3 regions of the Streptomyces sp. RPA4-2 genome follow, and region 1 is predicted to be linked to each of the others. Evidence: riboswitches for the same ligand, from Rfam matches in the RefSeq annotation. Region 1 holds a riboswitch; each other region holds the start of a gene.
What was found. A riboswitch is a leader RNA that binds a small molecule or an ion and turns the genes downstream of it on or off. The one in region 1 is predicted to bind S-adenosylmethionine.
Positions count from the first base shown of each region.

Region 2: linked by a shared signal. The riboswitch ahead of HEP85_RS32330 (putative leader peptide) and the one ahead of thrC (threonine synthase) in region 1 are both predicted to bind S-adenosylmethionine.
Region 3: linked by a shared signal. The riboswitch ahead of HEP85_RS11785 (aminotransferase class V-fold PLP-dependent enzyme) and the one ahead of thrC (threonine synthase) in region 1 are both predicted to bind S-adenosylmethionine.

Region 1 is NZ_CP050975.2:4,255,959-4,261,894, reverse strand. Features, by position in the region: partial or broken gene otsB (trehalose-phosphatase) at 1-813, shown strand, start outside; gene HEP85_RS18485 (trehalose-6-phosphate synthase) at 847-2,268, opposite strand; gene HEP85_RS18480 (glucosyl-3-phosphoglycerate synthase) at 2,395-3,339, opposite strand; SAM riboswitch class I at 3,506-3,662, shown strand; gene thrC (threonine synthase) at 3,680-5,017, shown strand; gene HEP85_RS18470 (MoaD/ThiS family protein) at 5,139-5,414, shown strand; gene HEP85_RS18465 (cold-shock protein) at 5,869-5,936, shown strand, end outside.
Region 2 is NZ_CP050975.2:7,401,470-7,407,405, forward strand. Features, by position in the region: gene HEP85_RS32305 (YhgE/Pip domain-containing protein) at 1-197, opposite strand, end outside; gene HEP85_RS32310 (maleylpyruvate isomerase N-terminal domain-containing protein) at 512-1,306, shown strand; gene HEP85_RS32315 (MarR family winged helix-turn-helix transcriptional regulator) at 1,386-1,886, opposite strand; gene HEP85_RS32320 (YceI family protein) at 2,016-2,531, shown strand; gene HEP85_RS32325 (glutathione S-transferase C-terminal domain-containing protein) at 2,751-3,530, opposite strand; gene HEP85_RS32330 (putative leader peptide) at 3,621-3,695, opposite strand; SAM riboswitch class IV at 3,732-3,878, opposite strand; gene HEP85_RS32335 (amino acid ABC transporter permease) at 4,475-5,464, shown strand; gene HEP85_RS32340 (amino acid ABC transporter ATP-binding protein) at 5,461-5,936, shown strand, end outside.
Region 3 is NZ_CP050975.2:2,743,462-2,749,397, forward strand. Features, by position in the region: gene HEP85_RS11775 (rhomboid family intramembrane serine protease) at 1-630, shown strand, start outside; gene HEP85_RS11780 (Lrp/AsnC family transcriptional regulator) at 627-908, shown strand; gene HEP85_RS11785 (aminotransferase class V-fold PLP-dependent enzyme) at 999-2,360, opposite strand; SAM riboswitch class IV at 2,546-2,662, opposite strand; gene trpD (anthranilate phosphoribosyltransferase) at 2,978-4,042, opposite strand; gene HEP85_RS11795 (cytochrome bc complex cytochrome b subunit) at 4,179-5,816, opposite strand; gene HEP85_RS11800 (ubiquinol-cytochrome c reductase iron-sulfur subunit) at 5,813-5,936, opposite strand, start outside.

The sequences.
Region 1 (5,936 bases):
CCGCCGCGGGAAGGGACGGGCTGCAAGCCATCCTCACGCACCCCGCCCGGACCGTGATCGCGCTCGACTTCGACGGAACCCTCGCCCCCATCGTCCCCGACCCCGAACAGGCCCGCGCCCACCCCGCCGCGGTCCCCGCCCTCGTGGCCCTCGCCCCGAAGGTCGCCTCCGTCGCCGTCGTCACCGGCCGCCCCGCCGGCTGTCGCGGTGCGCCACGGCGGGTTCGCGGGTGTCCCCGGCCTCGACCACCTCGTCGTCCTCGGCCACTACGGCGCCGAACGCTGGGACGCCCGCACGGGCACCGTCAGCGCCCCCGCCCCCCACCCCGGCGTGGCGGCGGTCCGCGCCGAGCTGCCGGGAGTCCTCGACCGGATCGGCGCCTGGCAGGGCACGTGGATCGAGGAGAAGGGCCGCGCGGTCGCCGTCCACACCCGCCGCGCCACGGACCCGCAGGCCGCCTTCGAGTCCCTGCGCGAACCCCTCGCCGACCTCGCCACCCGGCACGGCCTGATCGTCGAACCGGGCCGCATGGTCCTGGAACTGCGCCCGCCGGGCATGGACAAGGGCGTCGCCCTCCTGGAGTACGTCCGCGAGGTCGGCGCCGAAGCCGTCCTCTACGCGGGCGACGACCTCGGCGACCTCCCCGCCTTCGCCGCCGTCGACAAACTCCGCTCGGACGGCGTCCCGGGCCTGCTGGTGTGCAGCGGCAGCTCGGAGGTCGCGGAACTCGCCGAACGCGCCGATCTGGTGGTGGACGGCCCCGCCGGGGTCGTCGGCCTGCTGAGGGCACTGGCCGGCCGGCTGGACCGCTGAGGGCTGTCCGGTGATCCCCGGCGGACGGCGGCCTCACTCCTCCAGCGCGCGCAACTGCTCCAGGAACCACTGCGCCGGAGGCAGGGCCGTCGCCGCCGCGGCGAGCCGTTTCGTGCGCTCGGCCCGCTCACCGGCCGACAGCGACAGGGCCTCGTGCAGCGCCTGCGCGGTGCCGACCACGTCGTACGGGTTCACCGTGACCGCGTCCTCGCCCAGCTCCTCGTACGCCCCGGCCTCCCGTGACAGCACCAGCACGCACCCCTCGTCGGAGACGACGGGCACCTCCTTGGCGACGAGGTTCATGCCGTCCCGGATGGGGTTGACGAGGGCGACGTCGGCGAGCCGGTAGGCGGCCAGCGAGCGGGCGAAGTCGTCCTTGACGTGGAGCACGACCGGGGTCCAACCCGGTGTCGCGTACTGGGAGTTGATCTCGTCCGCCAGGGTCTGCACGGCGGCCGTGTAGTCCCGGTAGACCGCCAGGTCCTGACGGGAGGGGTAGGCGAAGGCCACGTGGACCACCCGCTCGCGCCACTCCGGCCGGTCCTCCAGGAGCTGCCGGTACGCCAGCAGGCCCCGCACGATGTTCTTCGACAGCTCGGTGCGGTCGACCCGCACGATCGCCCTGCGGGCGCGGCCGTCGGGTCCCTCGCCGATCTGCTCGCGCAGCGCGTCCATCCGCTCGGCGACGTCCGCCTCGTGGGAGCGCCCGCGCAGGAAGTCCGCGTCCGCGCCGAGCCCGTGCACGCCGACCCGGGTGTCGCCGAGCCCGCCGACGAGCGCCTCGCAGCAGGCGGTGAACGCGTTCGCCCAGCGGTGCGTCAGGAAGCCCAGCCGGTCCGCGCCGAGCATGCCGCGCAGCACCTGCCCGGCGATGTCGTCGGGCAGCATGCGGAAGTAGTCGACGGGCGCCCACGGGGTGTGGGAGAAGTGGCCGATGCGCAGGTCGGGGCGGAGTTCGCGGAGCATGCCCGGGACCAGGGTCAGGTGGTAGTCCTGCACGATCACCACGGCGCCCTCGGCCGCCTCGTCCGCCAGGGCTCGCGCGAACGCGCGGTTGTAGTCCTCGTACGACGACCACTGGCGCCGGAACTCCTGGTCGAAGACCGGCTCCAGCGGCGTCTGGTACAGCATGTGGTGGACGAACCACAGCACCGAGTTCGCGATCCCGTTGTACGCGTCCGCGTGCACCGCGGCGTCGATGTCCAGCATCCGCACGCCGTCCTCGCCGACCCCGCGCCGGACCGCCTCGCGGTCGCCCTCGCCGAGCGCCGAGCACACCCACAGGGCTCCCGCGTCCGGACCGATCGCGGAGAGGCCCGAGACCAGCCCGCCCCCGCCGCGCCGGGCCTGGAGGGAGCCGTCCTCGCGCACCTCGTAGGAGACCGGGCCGCGGTTGGACGCGACGAGGATCCGGTGGGCGCCGTGCGGTGAAGCCGATGAAGCCGTTGAAGCCATGCCTCGAAACCTAGCCCGGCACCGAAACGCTCAAACGTTCCCGTCGGCCGGATGCGACGAAGGACACGGACCGCGGGGCGGTGGGGCCGGTGGCGCCGTCCACCAACCCCTCACCAGGGACGCGGTTCACGCGGCCCTGCGTTTGACGTACTCGGAGATTTCGGCCATCGGGGGGCGTTCCTCCGTGTCCACCGAGTACGTGCGCGGCTCGAATCCGTCCTCGCCCCGCTCGAACTGGGTGAGGGACGGCCGGATGAGGTGACCGCGGGCCAGCCGGAGCTGCGCCGTGCGGTAGATCGCGGCGGACATCCGGCCCAGCGCCTGCCCGTCCTGGTGGCGGTGCTTTCGCTCGCCCACGTCGACCTGGGCGAGCGCGTCGAGGCCCACCAGGTGCAGGGCGTCGACGAGCATGCCCAGTTCGACGCCGTATCCGACGGGGAAGGGGAGCTGTTCGAGCAGCGAGCGGCGGGCCGCGTACTCACCGCCGAGCGGCTGGACGAACCCGGCCAGCTGCGGCCAGTGCATGTTCAGCAGCGGGCGGGCCATGAGTTCCGTGACGCGACCGCCCTGCCCCGCGGCGCCGGCCAGCGGACGGTCGTACATCCCCTTGACGAGGTCCACGCCCGGCTCGGTGAGCAGCGGGCCCACGATCCCGGAGACGAAGTCCGACGAGAACTCCCTCAGGTCCGCGTCGATGAAACAGACGATGTCCCCGCTCGTCACGAGCAGCGACCGCCACAGGACCTCGCCCTTGCCGGGCACGGCCGGGATACGGGGCAGGATCTCGTCCCGGTGCACGACCCGCGCGCCCGCCGCGGCCGCCACCTGCGAGGTGCGGTCGGTCGAGCCCGAGTCGACGACGACGATCTCGTCGACGAGGGGCACCTGGCGCATCAGGTCCTCACGGATGACGGCGACGATCTCGCCGACCGTCTCCTCCTCGTTCAGCGCGGGCAGCACGACGCTCACCGTGGAGCCCGACGCGCGCTTGGCGGACATGATTCTGTGGAGCGGGCGATCGGTCACGGACCAGGAGCGTGTGCTCAGCCAGCGCTCGACTTCCTTCAGCACAGTCGCGGCTCCTCACTGTCTGATCACCCGATGTCTCACGGTGTGATCCATCTCGCGGTTCGGACGACTATCTCAACTGTCCTGGCCTTCGGTTACAGTCTTGAACAACGCGGATGACCATCGCATGTCGTAGATCATCCCGGACAGCAGACCAACAACCGAATACCGCTCATCCAGAGGGGCAGAGGGATACGGCCCGATGAAGCCCCGGCAACCCTCCAGCCGGTCTCGTACCGATCATTGTCGATCGTGTCGCGGGGCTCCCGGCTCGGGAAGGTGCCAAATCCGTCTCACGGCGAAGTGCGTCGTGAGGAAGATGAGGAGAAAGGGCCTCGCCTCCATGGCTGCGCAGACTGTTGCAAGCACTCCGGACGCCGCGACCTCAGCGAACCCGTCCGCTTCCACCCTTTCCGCCGCTTCCACCGGCTCCGTCGATCTGGGTCCCGCCGCGGCGCTCTCCTGCCGCGAGTGCGGCCACCGCGTGCCGCTCGGCCCGGTCTTCGCCTGCGAGGAGTGTTTCGGACCGCTCGAGATCGCCTACGACTTCTCGGCCTACGACACCGAGGAGCTCCGGGCGCGCATCGAGGCGGGCCCCGCGAACATCTGGCGTTACGCGCCGCTGCTCCCGGTCCCGGCCGACGTCGCCGACAAGCCGAACATCAACCCGGGCTGGACCAGGCTCGTCAAGGCCGACAACCTCGCCCGCGAGCTGGGCGTCGACCCCGGCAGGCTCTTCGTCAAGGACGACTCCGGCAACCCGACGCACTCCTTCAAGGACCGCGTCGTCGCCCAGGCCATCGAGGCCGCCCGCGCCTTCGGCTTCACCACCCTCTCCTGCTCCTCGACCGGCAACCTCGCCGGCGCGGTGGGTGCCGCCGCCGCCCGCGCCGGCTTCCGCTCCTGCGTGTTCATCCCGCACGACCTGGAGCAAGGCAAGATCGTCATGGCCGCGGTCTACGGCGGCGAGCTCGTCGGCATCGAGGGCAACTACGACGACGTGAACCGCTTCTGCTCCGAGCTGATCGGCGACCCGGCCGGTGAGGGCTGGGGCTTCGTCAACGTCAACCTGCGGCCGTACTACGCGGAGGGGTCCAAGACCCTCGCGTACGAGATCTGTGAGCAGCTCGGCTGGCAGCTGCCCGACCAGCTCGTCGTGCCGATCGCCTCCGGTTCCCAGCTGACCAAGGTCGACAAGGGGCTGCGGGAGCTGATCGAGCTCGGCCTCGTCGAGGACAAGCCCTACAAGATCTTCGGCGCGCAGGCCGAGGGCTGTTCACCGGTGTCCGTCGCCTACAAGGCCGGCCACGACGTCGTCCGGCCCCAGAAGCCGAACACCATCGCCAAGTCGCTGGCCATCGGCAACCCCGCCGACGGCCCGTACGTGCTGGACATCGCGCGGCGGACGGGCGGGGCGGTGGAGGACGTGAACGACGAGCAGGTGGTCGACGCGATCAAGCTGCTGGCGCGTACCGAGGGCATCTTCGCCGAGACGGCCGGCGGTGTGACGGTGGGTGTGGCCAAGAAGCTGATCGAGAACGGGCTGCTCGACCCGACGCTCACCACGGTCGTGCTGAACACCGGTGACGGCCTCAAGACGCTGGACGCGGTGGCCGGCACGGGGCTGACCGCGACCATCCGTCCCAGCCTGGACTCCTTCCGTGAGGCCGGCCTCGCGTAGCCGCCCGGCCGGGGGAGGCCGTTCCCCGGCCGCGGGCCCGTGAGGGCCGGCCGCGCAGTTCCGCGCGCCCCCGCCGGGGCGCTTCCAGCCGTACGCCACCATCCGACCGGGAGGTCACCGCATGAGCGTCAACGTCCGCATCCCCACCATCCTGCGCACCTACACCGGTGGCCGGTCCGAGGTGACCGCCGAGGGAGGAACCCTCGGCGAGGTGATCTCCGACCTGGAGAAGAACCACACGGGCATCGCCGCGCGCGTGCTGGACGACGAGGGCAAGCTGCGCCGGTTCGTCAACGTGTACGTCAACGACGACGACGTCCGCTTCGAGCAGGGCCTGGAGACGGCGACGCCGGACGGCGCGGGCGTGTCGATCATCCCCGCCGTCGCCGGAGGCTGACGGGCGATTACCCACGGTGAGATCATTACCGTGGGTAATGCCAATCACCGAGAGTTCACCGAATTGCCCCCTCCGTGAGAGAAGCGGAGGGGGCAATTCTGTATGGTTGAGCGGGGTACAGTTGGGGAACCCGCCGCGTTATCCATGCCGGGTGCATATGAGTGCACGTACCGCCTGCGATAAGAAGTGGCCAAAGTGCCCGGCGCTTTTGAGTCTTATGTGGCCTTTATGGGGCCCGAGTTGCCCTGAATCTTCGCGAATTCTCCCTATATTCCCGATCGGGCCTGCCCAGAATTCTCGTCCGATTGACCTGTTGCAGACGGCAGTTGGGCAGATACATTCAGCCGCGGTCGACGCGTTCCGGCGCACACCCCCAATCCGTTGGGGGGTGGAGGTCTGACCCGGGTCCGCGAAGTGCGGTCCTGTGCAAGGGCCAGTAATAGGGGAGTTAGGCATGGCTCAGGGCACCGTCAAGTGGTTCAACGCGGAGAAGGGGTACGGCTTCATCGCGGTCGACGGTGG
Region 2 (5,936 bases), 3.1 Mb from region 1:
TCGACGATGCCGATGGGCAGGTCGCGCAGGGCCCCGTCCGGATCGACGATGCCGCCCATGTAGAGGAGGGCCAGCAGCAGCGCGAGCAGCCCGCTCAGCACGGTCGGCAGCAGCCACAGCCTGGGGCGCCGCAGGAGTGCGGTGGCACGGGCCGGGACAGGGGCGTGGTCGGGAGCGGACGCGCTGTCGGCGGCCATGGTCCTCCGTAGGTCGGGGCGGCGCGGGAGGGACGGGGCCGGGTGGGAGGCGCCCGTCGGGCCAGGATGCGGGGTGCGGCGGCCCCGTGTTCAGCGACTCGCCGGGTGCGGGACGGGGGCGCGCGGAAGCTGTGAGGGGAGGGCGCGTACCCCGGCCGTGGTCGCCGGTCACGTGAGCGTGCGGCCGCTCGGCCGGCCGGCGCGGGGACGAGCCCCACGGGAGGGATCGACGACGCCGTTACCCCCACCGTCTTCGACGGCGACCGTCCTGGGTACGGTTCCCGCACCATCCCACCCTTCCCCGGAGCCGAGACATGAGCGACCGTGCCGACCAGACCATCGCCGCGCTGCGCGGCGGACACGACTACCTGACCTCCGTGGTGCACGGGCTCGCCACCGCCGACCTCACCCGGCGCTCGGGCGCGTCGGAGTGGGACGTCTCCCAGGTCCTCAGCCACCTGGGCAGCGGCGCGGAGATCGGCCGCGCCTCGCTGGAGGGCGCGCTGAACGGCACCGGACCGCGCGACGGCGACTTCAACAAGTCGGTGTGGGCCCGCTGGGACGCGATGTCCCCGGCCGAGCGCGCCGAGGGCTTCGTGGACGCCAACGAGCGACTCGTGCGCGGTTACGAGGCGCTGGACACCCGGGTCCGGGAGGAACTCCGCGTGGAGCTCGGCTTCCTGCCGGCACCCGTGGACGTCGCGACGCTGGCGGGCCTTCGGCTCAGCGAGTTCGCCCACCACACCTGGGACGTCGAGGTGGCCTTCGACCCGACGGCGGCGTTGCTGCCGGTGGCGACCGAGCCGCTCCTGGCCCAGGCCGGTCTGCTCATAGGGTTCCTCGGCAAGGCCGACGCCCTGGGCGGTCGCCACGCCCGTATCGCGGTACGGACGGTGTCTCCGGTGCGTGCGTTCGGGCTCGACCTGGGTGACTCGGTCGCGCTCGTCGACGAGCCCGCCGAGCCCGACGCCGTGCTGAGCGCCCCGGCCGAGTGGTGGCTGCGGCTCGTCACCGGCCGCCACGCCCCCGCCCACACCCCGGCCGGGGTGAACCTGAAGGGAGACGCCCTCACACTGGACGATCTGCGACGCGTCTTCCCCGGCTTCTGACCCGCGAGGTCGTCGCGGGGCGGTTCCTCAGCCGGCCTTCGGGGCCGTCCCGCTCACGGTCTTCCCCGGCCGCCCCGCCTCACGACCCGTGGCCGGGGGCCTCGGCGGGCGGCAACAAGTCGTGCAGCTGCTCGTACCGCTGCGCGCAGGCCGTTCGGGCGATGGCCTGTGAGACGGCGTCGGCCAGCGGGCGCGAGGACTCGCGCAGCAGTGTGCGCGCCTTCTCCGTGAGCGCCACCTCGATACCCCTCTTGTCCCCGCACGCCGAGCGCCGCGTGATCAGTCCCGCGTGCTGCAGACAGGCCACCTGATAGGTCAGCCGTGTCTTGGGGCGGCCCAGCAGCTCGGCGATCTGTGTCATGCGGAGGCTGGATCCGGGCTGGTCGGCCAGCAGGCACAGCACCAGGAACTCGTCGTGCGAGACACCGAGGGCGTCCTTGACGCGAGCGCGCAACTGCTGCTCGATCGCCCCGGCCGCCGCCAGCAGCCGCATCCAGGACCGCAGCTCGGTCGGCAGCAGGCCGTCTTCGCTGCCCGACTCGTGTTCGGGCAGGTCAGCGGGGGCGAGAAAGTCGGCCATGGTGTCACAGTCTACCGGTTGTCCAAATTTGAAGAACGGGCTAGCCTGTGATCGTCCAAATTTGGATGACTGCTGGTTGTCCCACGGCCCGTGCCTCACCTGTAACCGTTAAGCGTCTGGAGAACTCTCATGACCGTCGCCGTCGAAACCGGCCTGTGGCAGCTCGACCCCGCCCGCACCAGCGTCGTCATCCGGCACAAGACGATGTGGGGTCTGGTCACGGTGAAGGGCGACTTCGCCGCTGTCACCGGGGAGGGCGAGGTGCAGGCCGACGGGACCGCCCGCGGCACCGTCACCCTGGACGTGGCGTCTCTCGACACCAAGAACGGCAAGCGTGACAAGCACCTCCGCTCGGCCGACCTCTTCGACGTGGAGCGGCACCCCACGATCACCTTCGCGGTGGACAACGCGGTCGTCGCCCAGAACGACACCGTCGAGGTCACCGGGCAGCTGACCGTGCGCGGCATCACCCGGCCGCAGCCCCTCGTCGCCCGGGTCACCGCGGCGAGCGCCGAAGACGTCACCCTCGCCGCGGAGTTCACCGTGGACCGCGACCAGTTCGACATGGGCTGGAACCAGCTGGGCATGCTCCGCGGCCTGACCACCGTCGTCGGCACACTCGTCTTCACCCGCGTCAAGGGCTGAGCCGACGGATCACCGCCCGCCGTCGGCGCGGCGGCAGGTGGTGACCCTGCTCCATGGTCCGTCGGACACGGCGGCCGATGTCACACGGTTCCCGCGGCCGCGTCCTGGCCGGCGGGCCGAGGACGAAACGGCGGACAACCCCCGAGTGGCCGGGGGCTGTCCGCCGCGGCCTTGCCGTGGGCGCGGCCCGGTCGTCCGGGGAGACGTCCCGACGGCCCGTCAGACCCGGCGCACGGCTTCGTGGAAGGCCGGACGGGCGCCTAGCCGGCGGACGTAGTCCCGCAGACGGCCGTACGGGGAGAGGACGTCCTCCGTGCCGAGGCTGGTGAGGGCCACCCACAGGTCGACGTCGGCGGCCGTCAACTCGTCGCCCAACGCATGCTGGTTCGACGCGAGTTGGCGATCGAGCGAGTCGAGCGCGGCGGACCGCGCCGTCGACCCGGCGGCCGGAGTGAGGTTCCGGTCCAGGAAGACGCGGAAGGTGTCGATGTCCGCGGCGAGGAACGGCGGGTGCAGCCGCGGGAGTCCGTTGCCGTCGCGGCAGCCTGGGAGTTCGCCGAGGTCGCGCAGGATGTCGGGGGTGTGATTGCTGACGACGCGTCCGCTCCAGCGGTCGCACAGCGCCGGCGCGGTGAGCGGACCGTCGTAGTGGTGCCAGGTGGCCTCGTACGCGGCCCGCAGCGCGGCGCAGGCGTCCGGCGTCCCGGAGGGCCCCGTCAGGAGCGTGCTGGTGACCGAGTCGCGCAGCCCCAGCAGGCCGAGGGTGATCGAGATGCGCAGCGAGCGCGGACAGCCCTCGGAGAGGTACAGCTGATACCGGTGCGGCGCGGGATAGAAGCCGCCTGCCGGACCGACACCGATGCGACTGCGGATGCGGTGTCCACGCGAGGGGGCCGCACCCCGAGGGGCCGCGGCGACAAGCGCTCCCGCGGCAGGCGAGGCCGAGGCGCAGTGGTGGGAGGTGGCGGCGGTCGGACTGAGCGAGACTGTCTCGGGCATGACTCTCCAGGGGACGGCGAAGCCCCGCCACCCGGAGGGCGGCAGCGGCGGAACGGAGTGACTGCGCTGACGTACCGTCCGGACCGTGGACTAGTAGGCGCTGGAGACCCGCAGCAGATCGATGTGCAGGCGCCTGGTCAGACCGTTCGTGCCCTTTCCGGTCATTCCCGTCGCTCCCGTGTCCGGGGCTCGCGAGAGGCGAGACCACGCTTGCCCCGCCGCTCCGGCGGGACCCGGTCGTCACCCGGGGCACCCCGTCGCGGTGGAAGGGTTGCCTGTCAGCGGGCCGGGGCCGATCAACCGCTCCGCACGGAAGGAACCGTGCGAAGGGCGCTGACAATCGTGACCGTCCCCGTCAGTCTCGGTCCGCTCCGTGGGCTCGTCAAGAAGGCGCCCGCGCGGTCTCACCACGTGGTCATCCGGGCTGCCGAGCGTTGACATCCGTTCGGGGCCGTGCCTAACTTACGCCGCATCGGACCGGAACAACTCCGGTCGGCACGAGGGCCCACGGGCCGGAACGGTGACGGTGACCGCGATGTACGCAGCCCAGGGGAAGACCGCCTCGCGGTCCCACGGCCGCGACCGCGTGCTCATGAACCGTCGCCCCGCGCGGCACCTCGCCGACGGCGGCAGCGCCCGTACGGCACGGTGTTGTCCCTCTCCCGGCGCCCGCTGTCTCTGTCAGGGCTGACGTACCCCCCTCGCTGACCGCCGGTTGCTGAACCCCGGTCGCCGAATTCCCGGTCCCTGTACCCCCGGTCCTTGATCCTCGGTGTCCGATCTCGGGGTCGGTGATCTCCGAACCACCGTGTGCCGCCGCCGAACCGGCGGGCTTCCGGTGGCCCCCCTTCTCGTCCCCGCATCGGGTTCGTTCCCCCCTGCGCGTGCCCGTCGTCTCGTCGTACGGGCCGTGCCGGGGGAGTCCGAGCCGCCTGGAGCCCTCCATGAGTGAATCCCTCGGCTCCGCCGTGCCGTTGGGCACGGCGGAACCACCTCCCGCTCCCGTGGCCGAACCGAGGCCGTACGCCGCGCAGCGGGTGCTGCCGCTGCGCCGGCCGGGCCGCTGGATCGTCTCGGCGGTCGTGCTGGTCCTGGTCGCCCAGGTCGTCCACGGCCTGGCCACCAACCCGTTCTTCCAGTGGGACAGGTTCCAGTACTGGTTCCTGCGTCCCACGATCCTCGACGGCCTGCTCATCACCCTCGAAGTGACCCTCTACAGCGCCGTGTCGGGACTGCTGGGCGGCATCCTGCTCGCGCTCGCACGGCTCTCCCGGAGTCCGGTGCTGCGTGCCGTGAGCTGGGTCTACATCTGGTTGTTCCGGTCGGTGCCGCTGATCGTCGTCCTGCTCTTCCTCTACAACTTCTCCGCGCTCTACCGGACGCTGAGCCTCGGCGTGCCGTTCGGCCCCGCCTTCCTCACGTTCGACGAGTCCCGGCTCGCCACGGACATGGTCGTCGCGGTCGTCGGACTGAGCCTCAACGAAGCGGCGTACGCGGCCGAAGTGGTACGCGGCGGCATCCTCTCCGTCGACCAGGGCCAGCACGAGGCGGCCTCCGCGCTGGGTCTGCCGAAGGGCTACCAGTTCACGAGGATCGTGTTCCCGCAGGCCCTGCGCTCCATCACCCCCAACTACGTCAACCAGTTGATCGGCCTGATCAAGGGCACCTCGCTGGTCTTCTACGTCTCCCTGCTCGACCTGTTCGGCTCGGTGCAGAGCATGGGCAGCACCTACCCCGGCGACATCGTGCCGCTGCTGCTGGTCGCCACCGTCTGGTACCTGATCCTCACGAGCGTCGTGTCGGTCGTCCAGTTCTACGTCGAGCGGTACTACTCGCGGGGCGCGCTGCGCACCCTGCCGCCCACCCCGCTGCAGAGACTCCGCACCGGTCTGCGCGACCTGCGGGACCGTGCCCGGAAGGAGGCGGCCCTGTGACCGCCGAGGTGACGGAGCAGCCCGACGTCCGGCCCGCGGCGGTCGAGGTCCATGACGTGCACAAGTGGTACGGGACTCAACGTGTCCTGGACGGCGTGGAGTTGACCGTCCGGCCCGGTGAGGTCACCGTCGTCCTCGGACCGTCCGGCTCCGGCAAGTCCACGCTCCTCAGGGTGATCAACCACCTGGAGAAGCCCGAGATCGGCCATGTCAGCCTGAACGGCGAGCCGATCGGCGTACGACGGCACGGCGGGCGGCTCAAGGAACTGAGCGAGCGGGCCATCCTCGCCCAGCGCAGCCGGATCGGCTTCGTCTTCCAGAACTTCAACCTGTTCCCGCACCTGACGGTGCTCGACAACGTGGCGGCCGCGCCCGTCGCCACCGGGCGGCTGAGCAAGCCCGAAGCGCGGGAACTGGCGCGCACCCTGCTGGGCCGGGTCGGGCTCGCCGACAGAACCGCCGCCTTTCCCCG
Region 3 (5,936 bases), 1.5 Mb from region 1:
GGTCCGGCGTCGGGGTTCAATCCGACGTACGGCACCGGGGACGAACTGCTCGTCGCGCAGCGCGCCTACTTCCGGCGCTGGGGTGTGGTGCCCGCCGACCTGCTCAGCGGCACTCCGGGCGCCCTGCTGACCCCCGCCACGGCCCTGTTCATCCATGGCAGCTGGCTCCACCTCCTGGGCAACATGCTCTTCTTCTATGTCTTCGGGGCCATGGCCGAGGAACGCATGGGCCACTTCGAGTTCGCCCTCTTCTACGTCGGCTGCGGTTATCTCGCGCTGGTCGGCTACGCGATCGCCAACTCCACCTCCGAACAGACCCTGGTCGGTGCCTCGGGAGCGATCTCCGCGGTCCTCGGAGCGTTCTTGTACCTGTTCCCCAAGGCCCGGGTGACCAGTCTCTTCCCGTTCCTCTTCTTCCTGCCACTGCGCTTCCCCGCCTGGATCGTGCTGCCGTTCTGGGCGGCGCTGCAGTGGCTGGCGGCGGGCCGCAGCCCCTCGGGGCCCGGGGTCGCCTATCTGGCGCACCTGGTGGGCTTCTCGGTGGGCTTCCTCTACGCGTGGGTGCGCTTCCGGCAGCCGACTAGAGTGAAAGTCCCAGCAGCGGCCCCCGAGGGAGAAAACCAGCCGTGATCACCGCGATCGTGCTCATCAAGACCAGCGTGGACCGGATCCCCGAGATCGCCGAGTCGATCGCCGCACTGGACAGTGTCAGCGAGGTCTTCTCCGTCACCGGTACGTACGACCTGATCGCCATGGTCCGGGTCAAGGCCCACGACGATCTGGCGGACGTCATCCCCGGCAGCATCAGCAAGATCCCGGGGGTCGAGGGCACCGACACGCACGTCGCGTTCCGTACGTACTCGCAGCACGACCTGGAGGCGGCGTTCGCGATCGGCCTGGACTCCTGACCGGCCTGGTTTCCTGACCGGCCTGGACTCCTGGCCCCGCACCGCTCCCCACCGCTCCGTACCGCCGCGGGTCCTCCGCGGCCGCCGGGGTCAGACCGCGGGCACGCAGCGACCGCCCTCGGTCCGGTAGCGCCACTGCGCACCGTCCCGCACGAGCTCCTTCACGGCGCGCACGAAGCGCTCCACGTGCTCGTCCGGGGTGCCCGCCCCGAAGCTGACGCGGATCGCGTTGAGGGACGTCTCGCCGGGCGCGGCCTCCGGGGCCCCGCACTCGCCCTGGGTCTGCGGGTCGCTGCCGAGCAGCGTGCGCAGCAGCGGGTGCGCGCAGAAGAGGCCGTCGCGCACCCCGATGCCGTACTCGGCGGAGAGCGCCGCCGCGAAGTGCGAGCTGTTCCAGCCCTCGACGACGAACGAGATGACGCCGACCCGGGGCGCGTCGTCGCCGAACAGGGAGAGCACGCGCACGGCGGGCACCTCGGCGAGTCCTTCCCGGACCGTGCGGATCAGGTGCCGCTCGCGGGCGACGATCCGGTCGAAGCCCTCCTCGGTGAGCGCCTTGCAGGCGGAGGCGATGGAGTAGGCGCCGATGACGTTGGGAGAGCCGGCCTCGTGCCGTGCCGCGCCCTCGTGCCACTCGACGTCGACGCCGCCGTCCGCGCGCCGGGCGACCTTGCGGCTGGCACCGCCGCCGGCGAGGTAGGGCTCGGCCGCGCGCAGCCAGTCGGAGCGGCCGGCGAGGACACCTGAGCCGAAGGGCGCGTACAGCTTGTGCCCGGAGAAGGCGACCCAGTCGACGCCGAGGTCGCCGACGGACACCGGGTGGTGCGGGGCGAGCTGGGCGGCGTCCAGGACGATCCGGGCGCCGTGGGCGTGCGCGGCGGCGGCGAGCTCGCGCACCGGCCACAGCTCGCCGGTGACGTTGGAGGCGCCGGTGACGCAGACGAGGGCCGGTCCGTGGGGGTCGCGGTCGGCGAGGGCGCGCTCCAGGGTCGCGACGGCCCCCCGCGGGGTGCGGGGCGCGTCGAGGTAGGTGACGCGCGCGTCCTGCCAGGGCAGCAGCGAGGCGTGGTGCTCGGTCTCGAACACGAAGACCTGGCAGTCGGCCGGGAGGGCGGCGGCGAGCAGGTTGAGCGAGTCGGTCGTCGACCGGGTGAAGACGACCTGGTCGTCCTCGCGGCAGTCCAGGAACTCCGCGACGGTCCTGCGGGCGTTCTCGAAGAGGTCGGTGGACAGCTGGGAGAGGTAGCCGGCTCCGCGGTGCACGCTGCCGTAGTACGGGGCGTACGCGGCGACGTCGTCCCAGACGCGCTGGAGGGCCGGGGCGCTGGCGGCGTAGTCGAGGGCGGCGTAGGTGACCTCGCCGCCGGTGACGAGCGGGACGGTCACATCACGGCCCAGAACAGGCAGCGGGGCACATACGGACTGGTCGGCGGCAGCGGTGGAGACAGACATGGCGCACTCCTGTGAGAGGCAGGCGGAAGCACCGCGCGGGGCGGGGGCGTACGGAGGTACGCGCGCGCGGCCGGGCGCAGGTGAGGGTGAAAAGGGGTGTGCGGCGGCGGGGCTCTACGCCCTAGCGCATTCGCTTGCTCACAGAAGGCTCCCTCGAACGACCAGGACCCCTGGGATTCTCGAGGGGTCCGCGCTTGCCGTAGACCTCGCTGCCTACGGCCTGGTCTTCACCCGGGGCACCCCGCCACGGACGGAGGGTTGCCGGACAGTAAGCCGGGGCCTGATGGCTGTCGCTCATGACCTGATACCGCATCCTGCCACACGATCTTCCCGCCGCAACCCCGGCGTCCACATAGCGGTACGCGCCCCCGCCGCCCCTACCCGACCCATCCGTTCATGGGGGCTGCGCCCCCAGACCCCACCAGGGGCGCTGCGCCCCTGGACCCCCGCATCGCCCGAAGGGCTCGTCCTCAAACGCCGGACGGGCTGACATACATGCCCCGGCTTAGCACCATCAGCCCGTCCGGCGATTGAGGACAAGGCCGTTCAGGCCGACACGGGGGCCTGGGGGCGGGACCCCAGGCCTGGAGGGGAGGACGGGTATGCCCACCGGTGGGCTACGCGTTGGTGGCCGTCACCCAGCGGTCCAGCGCGGCGCGCGCCGCGCCGGAGTCGATGGCCCGAGCCGTCTTCACCATCGCGGCGCTGAGCTGGTCCACCAGTGACGCGTCCGTCGGGGACAACGCCACCAGCGCCGCCGCCGCGTTCAGGACCACGGCGTCCCGTACGGGCCCCCTCTCGCCGTCCAGGACACGACGGGCGACCTCCGCGTTGTACGAGGCGTCGGCACCCCGCAGGGCCTCCACGGGCACGAGATCGAGGCCGACGTCCCGCGGGTCGAACCGCTCCTCGGTCACCTTGCCGTCCCGCACGACCCAGACCTTCGACGGCGCCGTGGTGGTCAGCTCGTCCAGCCCGTCGTCACCGCGGAAGACCAGCGAGGAGTTGCCGCGCTCGGCGAAGACACCGGCCATGATCGGCGCCATCCGGGCGTCGGCGACACCGACCGCCTGCGCCCTCACCCGCGCCGGGTTGGTCAGCGGGCCGAGGAAGTTGAAGACCGTCCGGATGCCCAACTGCCCGCGTGCCGCCGCTACATGACGCAGCGCCGGATGGAACTTCACCGCGAAGCAGAAGGTGATCCCGGCCTCCTCGGCCACCTCCGCCACCCGCTTCGGGGTCAGCTCCAGATTGACGCCGAGCTTTCCCAGGACGTCCGAGGCACCGGACGCCGACGACGCGGCCCGGTTGCCGTGCTTGACGACCTTCGTGCCGGTCCCGGCCACCACGATCGACGACATCGTGGAGATGTTCACCGTCTTCGCGCCGTCACCGCCCGTACCGACGATGTCGACGGTCTCCCCCGGCACCTCGATCACCTTGGCGTGCTCGTACATCGTGCGGACCAGACCGGTGATCTCCTCGACCGTCTCGCCCTTGGCCCGCAGCGCCACCACGAAGCCGGCGATCTGCGCGTCCGTCGCCTCGCCGCTCATGATCCGGTCCATGGCCCAGGCCGTGTCGTCCGCGCTCTGGTCCCGGCCGTCGAGCAGGCCGTTCAGCACGGCGGGCCAGGAACGGCCCGCCGCGATGTCGCCTCCAGCGGGGGTCACAGCACTCATATGCCGCTCCTGGGTTCGTAGACAGGTACAAGCAGGGTCCACCCTATCCAGCCCGGGCACGGCGAAGAGCCCCCGTCCAAGGGACGGGGGCTCCTGCCGTGGCGATCAGTGGGACCGGTGAGGACCGGCCGGGGGATCAGTGGTGGCCGTGGCCGCTCGTGATCTCCTCGTACTCCTCGACCGTGGGCTTGGGGATCTGGCTGTTCTCCCCGTAGAAGCCCTTGCTGAGCTTGGCACGCAGCCGCTGCGCGCCGTTGACCTTGCGCTCGACACCGTTCTCGTCGACCACCGGGCCGATCTCGGCGGGCCGGTACTGCTCGTGCGCGGTGAGCGTGTGCAGGGCCTCCTGGCCGAGCGGCTCGTGCACCTCGATGAACTCACCGTGCGGCAGGCGCTTGATGATGCCCGACTCGCGGCCGTGCAGCACCTTCTCCTTGTCCCGGCGCTGGAGGCCGAGGCAGATCCGCTTGGTGGCGATGAAGACGAGCACCGGCACGACGAAGAACGCGATCCGGACGAACCAGGTGATCGAGTTGATCGACAGGTGGAAGTGCGTGGCCCAGATGTCGTTGCCGCCACCGACCAGCAGGACGAAGTACCAGCTGATCCAGGCCGCGCCGAACGCGGTACGGGTCGGGACGTTGCGCGGGCGGTCCAGGATGTGGTGCTCGCGCTTGTCGCCGGTGACCCAGGACTCGATGAACGGGTAGACCGCGATCGCGACCAGGACCAGCGGGAAGATCACCAGCGGGATGAACACACCCAGGACGAGCGTGTGACCCCAGAGGTTGATCTCCCAGCCCGGCATGACTCGGATCAGGCCCTCGGAGAAGCCCATGTACCAGTCGGGCTGGGCCCCCGTGGACACCATGTCCGGACGGTAGGGACCCATGGTCCAGATCGGGTTGATCGAGGCGATCGCCGCGATGGCCGCGATGACACCGAAGACCAGGAAGAAGAAGCCTCCGGCCTTGGCCATGTAGACCGGCAGCAGCGGCATGCCGACGACGTTCTTGTTCGTCTTTCCGGGGCCCGCGAACTGCGTGTGCTTGTGGTAGAAGACCAGGATCAGGTGGCCGACGACCAGGCCGAGCATGATGCCCGGCAGCAGCAGCACGTGCACGGAGTAGAAGCGGGCCACGAAGTCGCCGCCCGGGAACTGACCGCCGAAGAGGAAGAACGAGAGGTACGTGCCGACGATCGGCACGGACAGGACCGCGCCCTCCATGAAGCGGACACCGGTGCCGGAGAGCAGGTCGTCCGGGAGCGAGTATCCGGTGAAGCCGGTGAACATGCCCAGGACGAACAGCAGGAAGCCGAACAGCCAGTTGACCTCACGCGGCTTGCGGAACGCACCCGTGAAGAACACGCGCATCATGTGCACGAACATGCCGGCGAGGAAGACCAGCGCCGCCCAGTGGTGGATCTGCCGGATCAGCAGACCACCGCGCACCTCGAAGGAGATGTGCATGGTCGAGTTGAACGCCTCGGACATCATCTGGCCCTGCAGCGGGACGTAGCTGCCGTGGTACACCACCTCGTTCATCGACGGGTGGAAGAACAGGGTCAGATACACACCCGTGAGGATGATGACGATGAAGCTGTAGAGGCAGACCTCACCCAACATGAACGACCAGTGGTCGGGGAAGATCTTGCGCATGTTGGACTTGGCCAGGGAGTAGATCCCCAGGCGGCCGTCGGCCCAGTCGGCGACCCGCTCACCGGCGGGCGCCTTCTCGCGCGAGCGCGAGTCGGAGGTGCTGGTAGTACTCATCCGCGCTCCCAGAATGCAGGACCGACGGGCTCGTCGAAGTCGCCGAGCGCCTCGAGGTAGCCCTCGTCGTTCACACCGATGCGCAGCTGCGGCAGGGCATGACCGGCCGGGCCGAAGATC